3 regions of the Rhizobium sp. N621 genome follow, and region 1 is predicted to be linked to each of the others. Evidence: predicted binding sites of a transcription regulator. Region 1 holds the regulator's gene; each other region holds the start of a gene.

Region 1 (5,052 bases):
CGAGCGGCGGGAGAAGGCGGATAACATTGTCGCCGGCCGGCACGCCGAGCAGATGCGCGGCGCGGATCGCCTGCAGCAACTCGGCCGAGGTGACGGCCGCCTTGACGCCGAGCAGCAGGCCCTCGCCCCTGATATCCTCGATCACATCGGGATAACGGTCCTTCAACGAGGCCAGCCCCTGACGGAAGACAAGCGCCACGTCGCGCACATGCTGGAGGAAGCCGTCGGCGAGGATGACATCGAGCACGGCGCCGCCGACGGCCATGGCCAGCGGATTGCCGCCATAGGTCGAACCATGGGTGCCGGCCTTCATGCCGGAGGCGGCCTCAGCGGTCGCAAGGCAGGCGCCGAGCGGGAAACCGCCGCCGATGCCCTTGGCGACGGCCATGATGTCGGGTGTGATGCCGGACCATTCATGGGCGAAGAGCTTGCCGGTGCGGCCGACGCCGGTCTGCACCTCGTCGAGGATCAGCAGCAGGCCTTTGTCGTCGCAGATCTGGCGCAGCGCCTTCATGAACTCGGTCGTGGCGGGACGCACGCCGCCCTCGCCCTGCACCGGCTCGATGAGGATTGCCGCCGTCGCATCGGTGATCGCGGCGCGTACCGCTTCGATGTCGCCGAACGGCACCTGATCGAAGCCCGGCGTCTTGGGGCCGAAGCCTTCGAGATATTTTTCCTGGCCGCCGGCGGCGATCGTCGCAAGCGTGCGCCCATGGAAGGCGCCTTCGAAGGTGACGATGTGGAAGCGCTCGGGATGGCCCTTGGAAAACTGATAGCGGCGCGCCGTCTTGATGGCGCATTCGAGCGCCTCGGCGCCCGAATTGGTGAAGAACACCTTATCGGCGAAGGTGGCGTCCGTCAGGCGCTTGGCCAGACGCTCCTGGCCGGGGATCTCATAGATGTTGGAGAGGTGCCAGACCTTATCCGCCTGCTCCTTCAGCGCCGCGACCACATGCGGGTTGCCGTGGCCGACGGAGGTGACGGCGACACCGGCGCCGAAATCGAGATAACGCTCGCCGCTCTCGGTGATCAGCCATACGCCCTCGCCTCGCTCGAACCGCAGCGGGGCGCGAGAATAGGTGTCATAAAGCGGCGCGGCTTCAGCCATGGCGCGGGTCTCCCGTTCAGTGTTGTCCTGCACGGACTCCGGCTAACGAAACCAGGTCCGAAAAATCAAAAATGCCGCCTTTCGGCGGCGAGCGGTACTATTTCCTTTTCGCGCTGCAATGTCAACAAAACTGCGGCCTTAGCGTATGCAGCAAGCTTGTACAGGGGCACTTTCGGCCTTCAACAGGCATTATTGCAGAAATGACACGCAGAGGAAGCAAGTTGGGGAAAACTTGAAATTCGATTCATCCGGATTCCCGCGACTCTTGTCACGGAGTCAGCCTCACACTAGGTTAAAGTTCAATTACTAGACTGCATGCGGCGGAACTAGTCACCAAAATTGATCAAGCGTTTCTTGTTTCGGAGGCTTCCGGGACAACGGTGAGGGATTCTGCCATCACCAACGCAAACGGTGGAGACAGGGCATGAACTGGACAGACGAGCGGGTCGAGAAACTCAAGAAGCTTTGGGCCGAGGGACTGAGCGCCAGCCAGATTGCTGCGCAGCTTGGCGGCGTGAGCCGAAACGCCGTTATCGGCAAGGTGCACCGGCTGAACCTGCCGGGTCGTGCCAAGGCCGGCGGCACGGCGACGGCGGCGCGCACGCCGAAGCGCCAGACATCGGCGCCGCGCGCGCCGAACTACGCCTCCCGGATCACCACCCGCACCGTTACCCGCCAGCAGGGCGCAACGATGCTGAAGGAAGAGATCGAGATCGAAACGGTCGAGGAAATGGAATACGTGCCGAAGGGCAACGTGGTCGTGCCGATTTCCCGCCGCCTCGGCCTGACGGAACTGACCGAACGCACCTGCAAATGGCCGGTCGGCGATCCGCTGAAGGACGATTTCCACTTCTGCGGCTGCGAATCCCCTGACAATTCGCCCTATTGCAGCTATCATCAGAAGCTTGCCTATCAGCCGATCAACGAACGCCGCCGGGCGGCAGCGCGCGTCAGCTGAGCGGGCGACATCGTCGAGAGTGAGAAACGGGCCGAGCAGCCCGTTTTTTGTGATTAGAGTGGGGAAGCGACCTTTGTGTTTGGCAGCAAAGCCGACCACGCATTCCGTCATCCCAGGGCTTGACCCTGGGATCCACGACCAGGCACTCGGCTTCGATAATTTCCCTGCATTTGAATGCCATCGCTCCTCCCGCAGCGCCAGCCGCATGGATCCCAGGGTCAAGCCCTGGGATGACGGAGAGGAGAGGTGGTGCCTGGATGACAGAGGTGAGGTGGTGCCCGCTCATACGCCGCGCCGGTGCAATGAAGGGCCTGGGAAAGGCTGCACCGGCGGGAACGCCGACCACACACTCCCTCAGCCTCAGGCCTCCATCGAATAGCCGGCGCCGCGGACGGTGCGGATGACGTCCTGCATGTTGGAGAAATTCAGCGCCTTGCGCAGGCGGCCGACATGGACGTCGACGGTGCGTTCATCGACATAGATGTCGTGGCCCCAGACGCCGTCGAGCAGCTGCGAGCGCGAGAAGACGCGGCCCGGCGACGACATCAGGAATTCCAACAGGCGGAATTCGGTCGGGCCGAGGCGGACTTCGCGGCTCTTGCGATGAACGCGATGGGTTTCGCGGTCGAGTTCGATATCGCCGCATTTCAACACCGAGGACAGCACCTCGGGACGGGCCCGACGCAGCATCGCCTTGACGCGGGCGACGAGTTCGGGGGTCGAGAAGGGCTTGACGACATAATCGTCGGCGCCGGTGGACAGTCCGCGCACCCGCTCGCTCTCCTCGCCGCGCGCCGTCAGCATGATGATCGGCAGCCGCTCGGTTTCCGGCCGCATGCGCAGGCGCCGGCAGAGTTCGATGCCGGAGACGCCGGGCAACATCCAGTCGAGGATGAGGAGATCGGGCGTGCGCTCCTGAAGCCTGATTTCGGCCTCGTCGCCGCGCAGGATGGTATCGACTTCAAAGCCTTCCGCTTCGAGATTATAGCGAAGGAGCACGCTGAGCGCTTCCTCGTCTTCAACAACTGCGACTCTCGGGATCATGCGTGTCCGTCTCCTCGCGCACAAGCCTTAAACCGGGACGATTTAACCAGGCGTCCTGCGCAAATTCAGAAATTGGCTGCGACCTCTTTGCGCGCCCCGAACGGGCGCGCACGCAAGTGACTGGTCCGGGCGGCGGGCTCGGGCGGCTCGTTCGGAACGATTATTCCGTCGCGGCGCCGACGGTGTTGGCGCTGTCATCCTTCGGACGATCGCCTTCCGGCTGGGCGCCCGTCGCCATGTAGTAGATCGTCTCGGCGATGTTGGTGGCATGGTCGCCGATGCGCTCGATGTTCTTGGCGCAGAAGAGCAGATGCGTGCAGCTCGTGATGTTGCGCGGATCTTCCATCATGTAGGTCAAGAGCTCGCGGAACAGCGAGGTGTACATCGCATCGATCTCGTTGTCGCGCTCGCGGATGGCGGTCGCCTTGTCGGCGGCGCGCGTCGTATAGACGTCGAGCACTTCCTTGAGCTGGACGAGCGCCAGCTCGGACAGGTGCTCGAGACCGCGGGCGAGCTTGCGCGGAACGCCGGTGCTCTGCACGGCGATGACGCGCTTGGCGGTGTTCTTGCCGAGGTCGCCGACGCGTTCGAGGTCGGCGGCGATGCGGATCGAACCCATGATTTCGCGCAGGTCGGCGGCCATCGGCTGGCGGCGGGCGATGGTGACGATCGCCTTGTCGCCGATCTCGCGCTCGGTGTGATCGAGGATCACATCGTCGGAGATGACCTTCTGCGCCAGCGCCGTATCGCCGTTGACCAGCGCCCGGACGGATTCGGCGACCATCTGCTCGGCCAGGCCGCCCATTTCGGAAATCCGCCTGGAGAGGAACTTCAGATCATCATCATAGGCAGAATAAATATGTGTCGATGCCATGGGGCTTTGTCCTCGAATAACGGGAAGGCTTCGGATTGCCGCAATCAGCCGAAGCGACCCATGATGTAGTCCTGGGTGCGCGGATCGTCCGGGTTGGTGAACATCTTGTCGGTGTCGTTCTCCTCGACGAGGTTGCCGAGGTGGAACATGGCGGTGCGCTGCGAGACACGCGCGGCCTGCTGCATGGAGTGGGTGACGATGACGATCGTGTAGTTCTCGCGCAGCTCGTGGATCAGTTCCTCGACCTTGGCGGTGGCGATCGGGTCGAGCGCCGAGCAGGGTTCGTCCATCAGGATGACCTCAGGGCTGACGGCAACGGCGCGGGCGATGCACAGGCGCTGCTGCTGACCGCCGGAGAGGCCGGTGCCGGACTCGTGCACGCGGTCCTTGACCTCGTTCCAGAGGCCGGCGCGCTGCAGGCTGGTCTCGACGATCTGGTCGAGATCGGCCTTCGACTTGGCGAGGCCATGGATGCGCGGTCCGTAGGAGACGTTTTCGTAGATCGACTTCGGGAACGGGTTCGGCTTCTGGAAAACCATGCCGACGCGAGCGCGAAGTTCGACGACGTCGATATCCGGATCATAGATGTCGTCGCTGTCGAGCGTGATCTTGCCGGTGACGCGGCACCCCTCGATCGTGTCGTTCATGCGGTTGAGGCTTCGCAGGAAAGTCGACTTGCCGCAGCCCGAGGGGCCGATCAGGGCGGTTACGGTGTTTTCGCGGATGTTCAGGTTCACGTCGAAAAGCGCACGCTTCTCGCCGTAGTATACGGAGACATCCTGTCCGATCATTTTATACGGGACGTTGCTCATCTTCTGATCCAGCGCCTTTTCAACTGCAGCTTCCGTCAGCATGTTCATGATATCTACTCCGTTTACCAGCGGCGCTCGAAGCGACGACGCAAGAGGATGGCGCCCATGTTCATGACGATCAGGAACAGGAGCAGGACGATGATGGCACCCGAAGTACGTTCCACGAAGGCACGTTCGGCCTCGTTCGCCCACATATAGACCTGGACCGGCAGGGCCGTCGAGGGATCGAGCGGCGTCGTCGGCGCATTGGCGACGA
Region 2 (5,052 bases), 360 kb from region 1:
CGGCACCTTCCGCAAGGAAGTCGACAAGGGCGCCGTGGATCCGAACAAGCTCGTTGAAGTCTGGCGTTCGCCGCTGATCCCGAACGGCCCGCTCGTCGTGCGCAACGCCCTCGGCGAAGAGTGGCAGACGAAGCTCGCAGCCTTCTTCACGGCCCTGCCGGAAAAGGATCACAAGTGCTTCTCGGCTGTCGAAGGCGGCGACTACAAGGGCTACGCCCCCGTCAAGCACGACTTCTACAATGCTGTCGTCGAAGTTCGCAAGGCGGCCATCGGCGGCTGATCGGCCTTTGGAATGCGGGGCGGCCGGAAAACGGCCGCCCTTTCTTGTAACCGGGCGGGGCGTCCATGACTGTTGCCGATACACAGCCGCACATGCAGAGCACTGAGGAGATCGGCACCGCCTGGGGCCGGATGGTCGCCAAGCGCCGCTTCTATACCGTGCTCGGCCTGGTGATCCTCATCGCGGCTTTCGTCAGCTCCGTCCGCTTCGCCGACGAGAGCAATGCCGGCCATTTCTTCGACCGCCTGCCGCATCTCTTCGACTTTTTGAGCTGGCTCATTCCCAAGGACTGGAACGACGTCTGGCGCGCGCTGTTCGACATAGCGAGCGTGAACGACAAGGGCGGCGAGGAATTCAATTTCGACAAGGGCCGCGTCTATGTCTGGGGCGCCTTCTACATTCCGGAATATCTCGAGCTGATGATCGTGACGATCAACGTGGCGCTGATCTCGACAATTATCGCCTTCATCTTTGCTGTTCCCTTGAGCTTCTTTGCCGCGCGCAACCTCACGAGTTCATGGCCGCTGCGCATCTTCACCAAGCGGCTGATGGAGTTCCTGCGCGCCTTCCCCGAAATCGTGATCGCCGGCCTGTTTTCGGCAATCCTGTCGATCGGACCGGTCGCCGCCATCATCGCCATCACCCTGCACACGATCGGCGCGCTCGGCAAACTCTTCTACGAGGTGGCCGAAAATATCGACATGAAACCGCATGAGGGGATGAAGGCCGTCGGCGCCAACTGGTGGGAGCGGGTGCGCTTCGCCGCCCTGCCGCAGGTGTTGCCGAATTTCACCTCCTATGCGCTGCTGCGCCTGGAGATCAACGTGCGCGCCTCGACCATTATCGGCGCCGTCGGCGGCGGCGGCATCGGCGAGGAGCTGAAGCTGTCGATCTCACGCGGCTTCGGCGCCAAGACGATGGCGCTCGTTCTGCTGCTGTTCGTGACGATCGTCGCCGTCGACCAGTTCTCCGCATGGCTGCGACGCCGTCTCGTCGGCGAGCACGCTTTCCTTCTGCAACATTGAGGCCGCCATGACGGTGATCGACGCAAACCGCATGCATGAGATCGAAGCGCGCTATCCGGAATATTTCCACCGGTCGTTCCGCCAGCGTTTCGGGGGGCTGATGATCCTCATTGCGACGCTGCTCTACGGCCTTTACGCCGTCTGGTTCTTCGACCTGCCAAAGCTTCTTGCCGAAGCCCACTGGGAACGCGTCGGCATCTATCTCAGCCAATGGGTGAGCTACGATGTCCAGCCGGACTTCCGCATCCAGGAGGACGGCTCGATCGAGGTGCGTTATCCCCGCTTCTCGCCGCTCGGCGATAATCCGCATCCGGACTGGGTGGTCAACAATCCCGACGGCAGCATCACCGTTTCCGTCAGCGGCACCGGCCGTAGCGTCACCGTCTCGAAGAGCGAAACGATCGTGACTGCACACGGCGTCAGTGTGCCCGTCGACGTTTCGAGCGGCGCGCCTGAGGTGGTCGGGCCGGTGCCGAGCTGGATGACGGTCTATGACGACAACGTGCTCGCGGATCTCGGCTTTGCCGGCGACGTCAGCATTTCCGTCGATCGCGTCAAGGTTCGCAAACGCTTCCTCGGCTGGGCGAATTTCCTCTTCGACACGCAATCCTCCTTCTTCGATAAGCCGGTCGGCGAAGTCATCGGCCTCATCGTCTCCGGCCCGCGCATCAAGCCCGACCAGACCAATCTGTCGCTCGCCTTCGATGACATCTGGAACAACAGCGAATGGCAGCATGGCGACGTCTGGACCAAGCTGTTCCAGACGATCGTCATGGCCTTTCTCGGAACGCTGCTCGGCGCGCTCGCCGCCTTCCCGCTTGCCTTCCTGGCGGCACGCAACATCACGCCGAACCGCATTTTGAACCAGATCCTCAAGCGCTCATTCGATTTCCTGCGCTCGGTCGACATGCTGATCTGGGCGCTGTTCCTGACCCGCGCCTTCGGCCCCGGGCCGCTTGCCGGCAGCGGCGCGATCTTCCTCACCGAGACCGGCACGCTCGGCAAGCTTTATTCCGAGGGACTCGAGAACATCGACAACAAGCCGCGGGAAGGCATCAAATCGACCGGCGCCCAGACGGTGCTCGTCCATCGTTACGGCATCATGCCGCAGATCGTTCCCATCTTCGTCAGCCAGACGCTCTACCAGTGGGAGTCGAACGTGCGCGGCGCCACCATCATCGGCGCCGTCGGCGCGGGCGGCATCGGCCTCAAGCTCTGGGAGGCGATGCGCACCAATGCCAACTGGGAAAACGTCGCCTATATGGTCATTCTGATCCTGATCGTCGTCTTCCTGTTCGACGCCGCTTCGAACGCGCTGCGCCACCGGTTAATGGGCACGAAGACGCACTGATCGATCGGTGACGGGCGGTGGCGGCGCTGCCGCCATCATCATTCTGTCACGGAAATCTTTTAGCCGGGAGCCTGCTTGCGGTTCGCCGCCAAATCACTGCACATTGCCCTCCCCGTTTCGATGATCCCCAGGATAAAAGCCTTGCGCTACGCCCTCTATTTCTCGCCGCCGAAGGAAGATCCCCTGACCGGCGCGGCTTCGCGCTGGCTCGGCCGCGATGCTTTCACCGGCGAAACCTATCCTGCACCCGACCATGAGACACTCGGTGCGGCAGAGCAGTTCGAGCTGACCGCCGACCCACGCCGCTACGGCTTTCACGCGACGATCAAGGCGCCGTTTTCGCTTGCCGCTTCCGTCACCGAAAAGGATCTCATGGCCTTCGCCGAGGAGTTTGCCGCCCGGACCCCTGCCTTCGAGATTCCTCAACTCGTGCTCGGGCAGCTCGGCCGTTTTTTTGCCCTTGTTCCGGCTTCTCTTCATCAACCTCTTCAGGATTTCGCCGCGAAGGTGGTAAAATCCTTCGAGCCGTTCCGCGCGACGCTTTCCGAGGCGGATATCGCGCGCCGCAATCCGGAGAGGCTCAGCGACAGCCAGCGCGCCAATCTGCAACGCTGGGGTTATCCTTACGTCATGGAGGATTTCGGTTTCCACATGACGCTGAGCGGCCAGGTGCCGGAGACACGTGCCGAGACGATGAAAACGGTCCTGGCGGAGCGTTTTTCCGGTTTCACCGGCCGGCCGCTTTCGATTTCCGGCCTCGCCGTCTTCATCGAGGAGAGGCGCGGCGCCCCATTCAAAGTTCATTCCTGGCTGCCGCTTTCCGGCGCCAAAAGCTGAAAGACCTGACGATATGAGCAAAGAGACCGTCTTTTCCAACGCCCGCATCGTTCTCGAGGACGACATCCTTTCAGGATCGATCCTCATCCGCGACGGCAAGATCGCCGACGTCTCCGAGGGCAATTCGGTAGCCGGCGAAGATTTCGAGGGCGATTACGTCATTCCCGGCCTTGTCGAACTGCATACCGACCATCTCGAAGGCCATTACCAGCCGCGCCCGGGCATCCGCTGGCACAAGACCGCTGCCGTCCAGGCGCATGACGCCCAGATCGTCACATCGGGCATCACGACGGTCTTCGACTGCCTGCGCATGGGCGCGGACGAGGACGGCGGTTTCGAACATGGCGAGATGCGCGAGATGGCCGACGCCATTCAATCAGCGGAGAAGGAAGGCCGGCTGCGCGCCGAGCACCTCATCCATCTTCGCTGCGAGGTTTCGGCCGACAACGTACTCGAACATTTCGCCGATTTCGAAAACGATCCGCATGTGCGGCTGGTCTCGCTGATGGATCATGCGCCCGGCCAGCGACAGTTCCAGACGATGGATCAATACATCTTCTACTATCAGAAGAAGCGGGGCCTGAGCGACGAGGCCTTCGCCCGTTTCGTCGCCAAGCGCCAGGCGGAATCGGCGCGCAATTCAACCCCGCATCGCAATGCCATCGCCAAGGTCTGCGCCGAGCGCGGCATCACGGTCGCAAGCCATGACGACGCCACGCTCTCCCATGTCGACGAGGCAATCGACAATGGCGTGCGCCTTGCCGAGTTTCCGACCAGCTTCGATGCCGCCCGGGCATCGCACGAGCACGGCATGAGCGTGCTGATGGGCGCGCCGAATATCGTGCGCGGCAAATCCCACTCCGGCAACATCGCCGCGCGCGATCTCGCCGAAATGGGCGTGCTCGACGTGCTGTCCTCCGACTACGTGCCGCTCAGCTTGCTGCACGCACCCTTCATCCTTGCCGACGAGGTGGAGAGCATCACCCTTCCGAAAGCGATCGCGATGGTGACGTCGACGCCTGCCCGCACCGTCAGCCTCGACGATCGCGGCCGGATCGCGACCGGGTTGCGCGCCGATCTCGTCCGTGTCCACCGCTCGCACGGCGTGCCGGTCACACGCTCCGTCTGGCGCCAGGGACGCCGTGTCGCATGACCCCGCACGAACCCCATGCAGCAGCCGGAGCCGAACGCGGCATCATGGTCGTCGTCGTCGGGCCGAGCGGCGCCGGCAAGGACACGCTGATGAATCTCGCTGCGCGGCGTTTTGCCGGCCGCGACAACGTGCATTTCGCCCGCCGCGTCATAACCCGCCACCGTGATGCCGGCGGCGAGGATCACCTTTCCGTCTCTCTCCAAGGCTTTGCCGCCATGGAGCAGTCAGGCTCCTTCGCCGTCTGGTGGGAAGCGCATGGCCTGAGATACGGCATTCCGGCCGAAGTCTCGGTGGCGCTGTCGCGAGGCCACGTCGTCGTGGCCAACGGCTCGCGCTCGGCGCTTCACCGCTTCCAGGCCGCTTTCCCGCGGCTGAAGGTCATCAATGTCACGGCCAGCCCCGACGT
Region 3 (5,052 bases), 1.3 Mb from region 1:
CACTCGCCCCGCCGATCGTGGTGAAATAGCTGCTGAGCTTCTTCGGGTTGACGACGGCATCGAACACTTCGGCAACGGGACGGCCGATCCGGCCGGAAACGCGGATTCCGAGAGACATGATACTTCTCCTCTTCTCCATTGTACCTGACATCATTATGTTATAAAAACATAACATGTCAAGCGAATCGAAAGACGACCCCGTTTTCAAGGCACTGGCACATCATCGCCGCCGCGAGATTCTCGATCTGCTCAAGGACGCGCCCCGCACGACCGGGACGCTTTGCGAAATGTTTCCGGACATGGACCGCTGCACGGTGATGCAGCATCTGAAGGTGCTTGAGGAAGCGGATCTGATCGTCGCCAGAAAGGAGGGCCGCGAACGCTGGAACCACCTGAACAGCCTGCCGATCAAGCACATCTACGACCGCTGGATCAGCGCCTATGCAGGTCACGCCCTGTCGATCCTCGATCGGCTGAGAAGCGATCTCGAAGATTAGATTAGCCGGAACAATGCTCCGGCGTGAGGGTCGGCTTGCCTTGCGGCCCGCCGAACTCCTATCCTGGCAAAAGAAGCGTGGGAGCTCAGGACAAATGACGATATCAGGAGCCGGCATACGCCGCATGCGGTTGCTGCGGAGCATCAAGCAGCAGCACCTCGCGGAACTCCTCGACGTCAACCAGGCGACCGTTTCGCGCTGGGAGCGCGGCCAGCTTGCTCCCTCGCCCGACCAAGCCGTCAAGCTGGAACGGATTTTCGCCTCGCCGCAATATGCTGCGGCCGATGCGGCTTTAAAGCGGCTGGTCGAGGATTCCGTCCGGCCAGTGCATCTGATCTGCGATGGCACCCATCGGCTGCTGTCTGCTTCCCGACCGCGGCAGGCGGAATGGCGCGCACCGCTCAGCGCTTTTCTCGGCCGCTCTCTTTTCTCCTACGCCTCCGCCGAGATCGCTGCCGCCGAACAGTCTCTGGAGGAGTGCGGCTGGCACGAGGGCAGGCTGCTATCGTTGACCTTCGATACCGGCGCCAACGGCAATGTGCGCCTGCCGATTGCCCCCGGCCGCGTCACCTGGGAGCGGATCAGGCTTTCCGACGGCAGCGCTGGCCGTCTCGTCACCACCGTCGCGAAGCCTGCAGCTTTCCTGCACCCTCCTGCATAATTTATGCGTTGTCCGCAAATGCCGGTCTTTTGTAGCCTCTGCCGCGAATGGGGCCAGGAGACGACGCGATGACGATATTGGTGACGGGAAGCGCCGGCCACCTCGGCGAGGCGCTGATGCGCAGCTTGAGAGCTCAGAGCCGGTGGGCGCGCGGCATCGACATCAAGCCATCGGCTTTTACCGATATGGTCGGCTCCATCGGTGACCGCGGTTTCATCAGGCGAGCGATGTCGGGCATCAGCCACGTCATCCATGCCGCCACGCTCCACAAGCCGCATGTGGCGACCCATGGCAATCGCGATTTCCTCGACACCAATGTCGGCGGCACGCTGAACCTGCTTGAAGAGGCGACCGCCGCGGGCGTTGCAAGCTTCGTCTTCACCAGCACCACCAGCGCTTTCGGCGCGGCACTGACGCCGGTCGCCGGCGAACCCGCGGCTTGGGTCACCGAGGACGTGCTTCCTGTCGCGAAGAATATCTATGGCGTGACGAAGCTCGCTGCCGAAGGAATCTCGGAACTCTTCGCCCGCAAATCCCGCCTGCCTGTTGTCATCCTCAGGACGTCGCGCTTCTTTCCCGAAAGCGATGACGATCGCGAGATTCGCAACAGCTATTCGGCGGAAAATGCGCAGGCCAACGAGCTGCTTCATCGCCGCGTCGATATCAGCGACGTGGTCGGCGCTCATTTGCTGGCGCTCGAAAAGGCACCGGCAATCGGCTTCGGCCGCTATATCATCTCGGCCACGACGCCCTTTCTACCGGGCGACGTCGCTGAGCTCAGGCGTGACGCGCCTGCTGTCGTCGAGCGGCTGTTTCCAGGTGCGAACACCCTTTACGCCGAATGCGGCTGGAAAATGTTCCCGACGCTCGATCGCGTCTACGTCAACGAACGCGCAAGGCGCGAACTTGGCTGGCAGCCGCGCTATGATTTCCGCTTCGTGGTCGATTGCCTGCGCGAGCGCCGCGAATGGCGAAGCCCGTTGGCGATCGATGTCGGCTCCAAGGGCTACCACGAGGAAGTGTTCGCCGAAGGACCCTATCCGGTCGATTAGGGCAATGAGCTGATTGCAGGCTCTGAGGGTGTCATCCAGTTATCACGATCCCATCCTAGACGTTTAGCCGGGATAGGGGGCGAAATCCGGGCGTGTTCCGTTCTGAGGAATCGATCCCGAAGCCGAGGAATGTCATTCGAAACGGTGTCCAGCTTGCGGGCGGGAACCGTTGCAGGAACGCTTTTGACCGAGAGGCTATTTCATGAAGAACGTCAGACCATATGCAACGCGGCTGTTCGCCGCAGTTCTCGCGGCATCCGCCGCCATTCCCGCCATGGCAAGGGCGGAGAATTCCGCCGGTTTCGTCAATAAGGGCCTGGTCGGCGTCGGCCGCATTCCGGCCAACCAGCGCGACAAATTCGGTGAAACCTTCGGCTCCGGCTCCGGCATGGCGATCGACGCCGCCGCCTGGAGTCGGGATGGCGCCAGCTATAAGGGCATGCTCTACCTTTTGCCCGACCGTGGTTACAATGTCGCCGGCACTGTCGACTACCACCCGCGCCTGAACACCCTCTCGATCATTCTGACCCCGACCGCGCCAGGCGCGGCCCCCGAGGCCGGCAAGGAGCAATCGGGCGTCGAGGCGAAACTCGTCGATTCCATGCTCTTTGTTGACGACAAGGGCGTGAACACGACCGGTCTCGACCCGGAATCCGGCGTCCGCGCCGCTGCGGGCAACTTCCCGCCGCTGCCGCAGGCGGCGAACGGCAAGATCGCCCTCGACGATGAGGCGATCATCCGCATGGGCGACGGCACTATGTTCGTCAGCGACGAATACGGCCCCTATATCTATCGCTTCTCTGCCGATGGCCACTTGCTTTCAGCCACCCAGCCGCCCAAGGCGCTTCTGCCGATGCGCAAGGGCGCGCTGAGCTTCGCCTCAAACAATCCCGGTCCCGGCGGGTCCGCTCCCGATCCGAAGGACCCCGAAACAGGCCGCCAGAACAACCAGGGTCTCGAAGGCATGGCAATGACGCCCGACGGCAAGTTTATCGTTGCCGTACTGCAGTCGGCGGCCCGCCAGGACGGCGGCGATTCCGGCTCGACCCGCCAGAATACCCGCGCCATGATCTATGACGCCGCCGATCCCGATCATCTGAAGCTGGTGCACGAATATGTCGTGCCGCTGCCGGTCTTCAAGGACGCCAAGGGCAAGACGACGATCGCCGCCGAGAGCGAGATCGTCGCCCTTTCCGACAAGACCTTCCTGATGCTTGCCCGTGACAGCGGCAACGGCCAGGGCGTGAAGGGGGACAAATCTCTGTATCGCAAGATCGACATCGTCGACTTATCCGCCGCGACCGATATCGCCGGCAGCGATTTCGACGCCGGCAAGGCGGTCGCACCGAAAGGTGTCCTCGACCCGTCGCTGACGCCGGCGACGCTGACGCCGTTTATCGACCTCAACGACGAGGCAGAGCTTGGCCGCTTCGGCCTGCACAACGGTGCGCCGAACGACAGGAACGATCTATCGGAAAAATGGGAAGCCATGGGTCTGGCAAGTGTCCTCGACCCGAAGCTGCCGGACGATTACTTCCTGTTCGTCGCCAACGACAACGACTTCCTGACGCAAGATGGCTTTCAGGTGGGGGCCGCCTATAAGGCTGACGGCGGCGCCGACGTGGACACCATGTTCCAGGTTTTCCAGGTGACGCTTCCCGGCTTGAAGAAGTAACTGCGCGCCACAAGGGGCGGACGCGCGAGCCGCGTTTGCCCGTGATCCAGCGTCTTCGTCGATGATGAAAGGAAAAGGTGCGATCCACGACGACCGATGGATGTTTACGATCCTGGGCGCCTACAAACGTAGGTGGGCACCGTGTGTCCAGGCCCACGAGCCCGGACAGGGACAGCTCCCTTTGGATCGAGTATGGCCCCAGGGATTGTGGTTCCTGTCGAGAGGCGCAGACCGCATCGCGATATATAAGGTCGTTTGCATCGACGCGCCAGTGGCGACGACAGCCCGTTTTTATTTAATTGACATCAATTGAGTTCGGGAGCGGCCCGGCCATTCAGCTTGTCGGTGATGCCGCGAATGCGGCTCGAAACCTCGCCGAGCGCCGCCGCCAGCGTTTCCTCAGTGCGGGCGGTCGCGGCAAGCACGGTGTCGCGGTTGCCGCGCAGCGACTCCAGCTCAGTTTCCAGCCCCGCGATGCGGCGCGTCAGCTCGGCAATCTCATCCATGATCATGATGCCGGCCATGACGGTGATCCTGAGATCGCCGATCTCACCGAACTGGCCCTTGAGATGGCCGACATAGCGGTCGAAACGGGTGGCGAGATCGGTCAGATGATCCTCCTGCCCTTCCTCGCAGGCCATGCGATAGGCCTTGCCGTCGATCGTTACCGTCACTTGCGCCATATCAAATTCTCTCTCATCAGCGGTCCAGAACCGCGCGGATCGTCTCCATGGCCGTCACCAGCCGCCGCGATACCTCACGATTGACCTCTTCCAGCCGGTTGGCGCGAAATTCGGCCTGGTCGAGCTCCTGGGCCAGACGGGAGCGGTCGGCATGCACACGTCGCACCTCGCCCTCGATCTCACCCTGCTCTCGCTGACGCTCGATGCGCATGTCGACGGCGTTTTCGAGACTCGAAATCGCCTGTCTCAATTCGTCGAGCGCTGCTTCCATGGTTTTGCCTGTGGGCATCATGCCTTTCCGATTCCCGTGCAGGACCTGCGAATCGGCCACATCTGCCGATCTTGTGATTTCAAGAGGATATGCAGCTCGCCAACGGCCCGTCAATAAATCCCGTCACCCGGCAGCCTGCCTACCTGTGGATGAACGTGTTGGGCAGGCCCGCCGCGCCGGTTTGGTCTTTTGTAAAGTCGCGCGATCAAATGT

Evidence for each region. The regulator PhoB, encoded in region 1, activates phosphate uptake and scavenging genes when phosphate is short. The targets are predictions, from matches to a motif close to TGTCATNNANCTGTCAT.
Region 2: a site for PhoB is predicted at 2,690-2,706, ahead of AMK00_RS00935 (DUF1045 domain-containing protein). Genes of this name have one in related genera too.
Region 3: a site for PhoB is predicted at 2,240-2,256, ahead of AMK00_RS18020 (esterase-like activity of phytase family protein). Genes of this name have one in related genera too.

Annotation. Positions count from the first base shown of each region.
Region 1 covers NZ_CP013495.1:555,746-560,797, reverse strand. The annotation lists gene AMK00_RS02750 (aspartate aminotransferase family protein) at 1-1,108, opposite strand, end outside; gene AMK00_RS02745 (GcrA family cell cycle regulator) at 1,533-2,066, shown strand; gene phoB (phosphate regulon transcriptional regulator PhoB) at 2,427-3,110, opposite strand; gene phoU (phosphate signaling complex protein PhoU) at 3,271-3,984, opposite strand; gene pstB (phosphate ABC transporter ATP-binding protein PstB) at 4,029-4,844, opposite strand; gene pstA (phosphate ABC transporter permease PstA) at 4,859-5,052, opposite strand, start outside.
Region 2 covers NZ_CP013495.1:195,701-200,752, reverse strand. The annotation lists gene phnD (phosphonate ABC transporter substrate-binding protein) at 1-280, shown strand, start outside; gene phnE (phosphonate ABC transporter, permease protein PhnE) at 346-1,305, shown strand; gene phnE (phosphonate ABC transporter, permease protein PhnE) at 1,313-2,656, shown strand; gene AMK00_RS00935 (DUF1045 domain-containing protein) at 2,798-3,493, shown strand; gene AMK00_RS00930 (alpha-D-ribose 1-methylphosphonate 5-triphosphate diphosphatase) at 3,507-4,646, shown strand; gene phnN (phosphonate metabolism protein/1,5-bisphosphokinase (PRPP-forming) PhnN) at 4,643-5,052, shown strand, end outside.
Region 3 covers NZ_CP013495.1:3,731,263-3,736,314, forward strand. The annotation lists gene AMK00_RS18000 (SRPBCC domain-containing protein) at 1-118, opposite strand, end outside; gene AMK00_RS18005 (ArsR/SmtB family transcription factor) at 174-497, shown strand; gene AMK00_RS18010 (helix-turn-helix domain-containing protein) at 592-1,158, shown strand; gene AMK00_RS18015 (NAD-dependent epimerase/dehydratase family protein) at 1,227-2,210, shown strand; gene AMK00_RS18020 (esterase-like activity of phytase family protein) at 2,413-3,885, shown strand; RNA gene ssrS (6S RNA) at 3,963-4,121, opposite strand; gene AMK00_RS18030 (cell division protein ZapA) at 4,191-4,568, opposite strand; gene AMK00_RS18035 (DUF4164 domain-containing protein) at 4,585-4,860, opposite strand.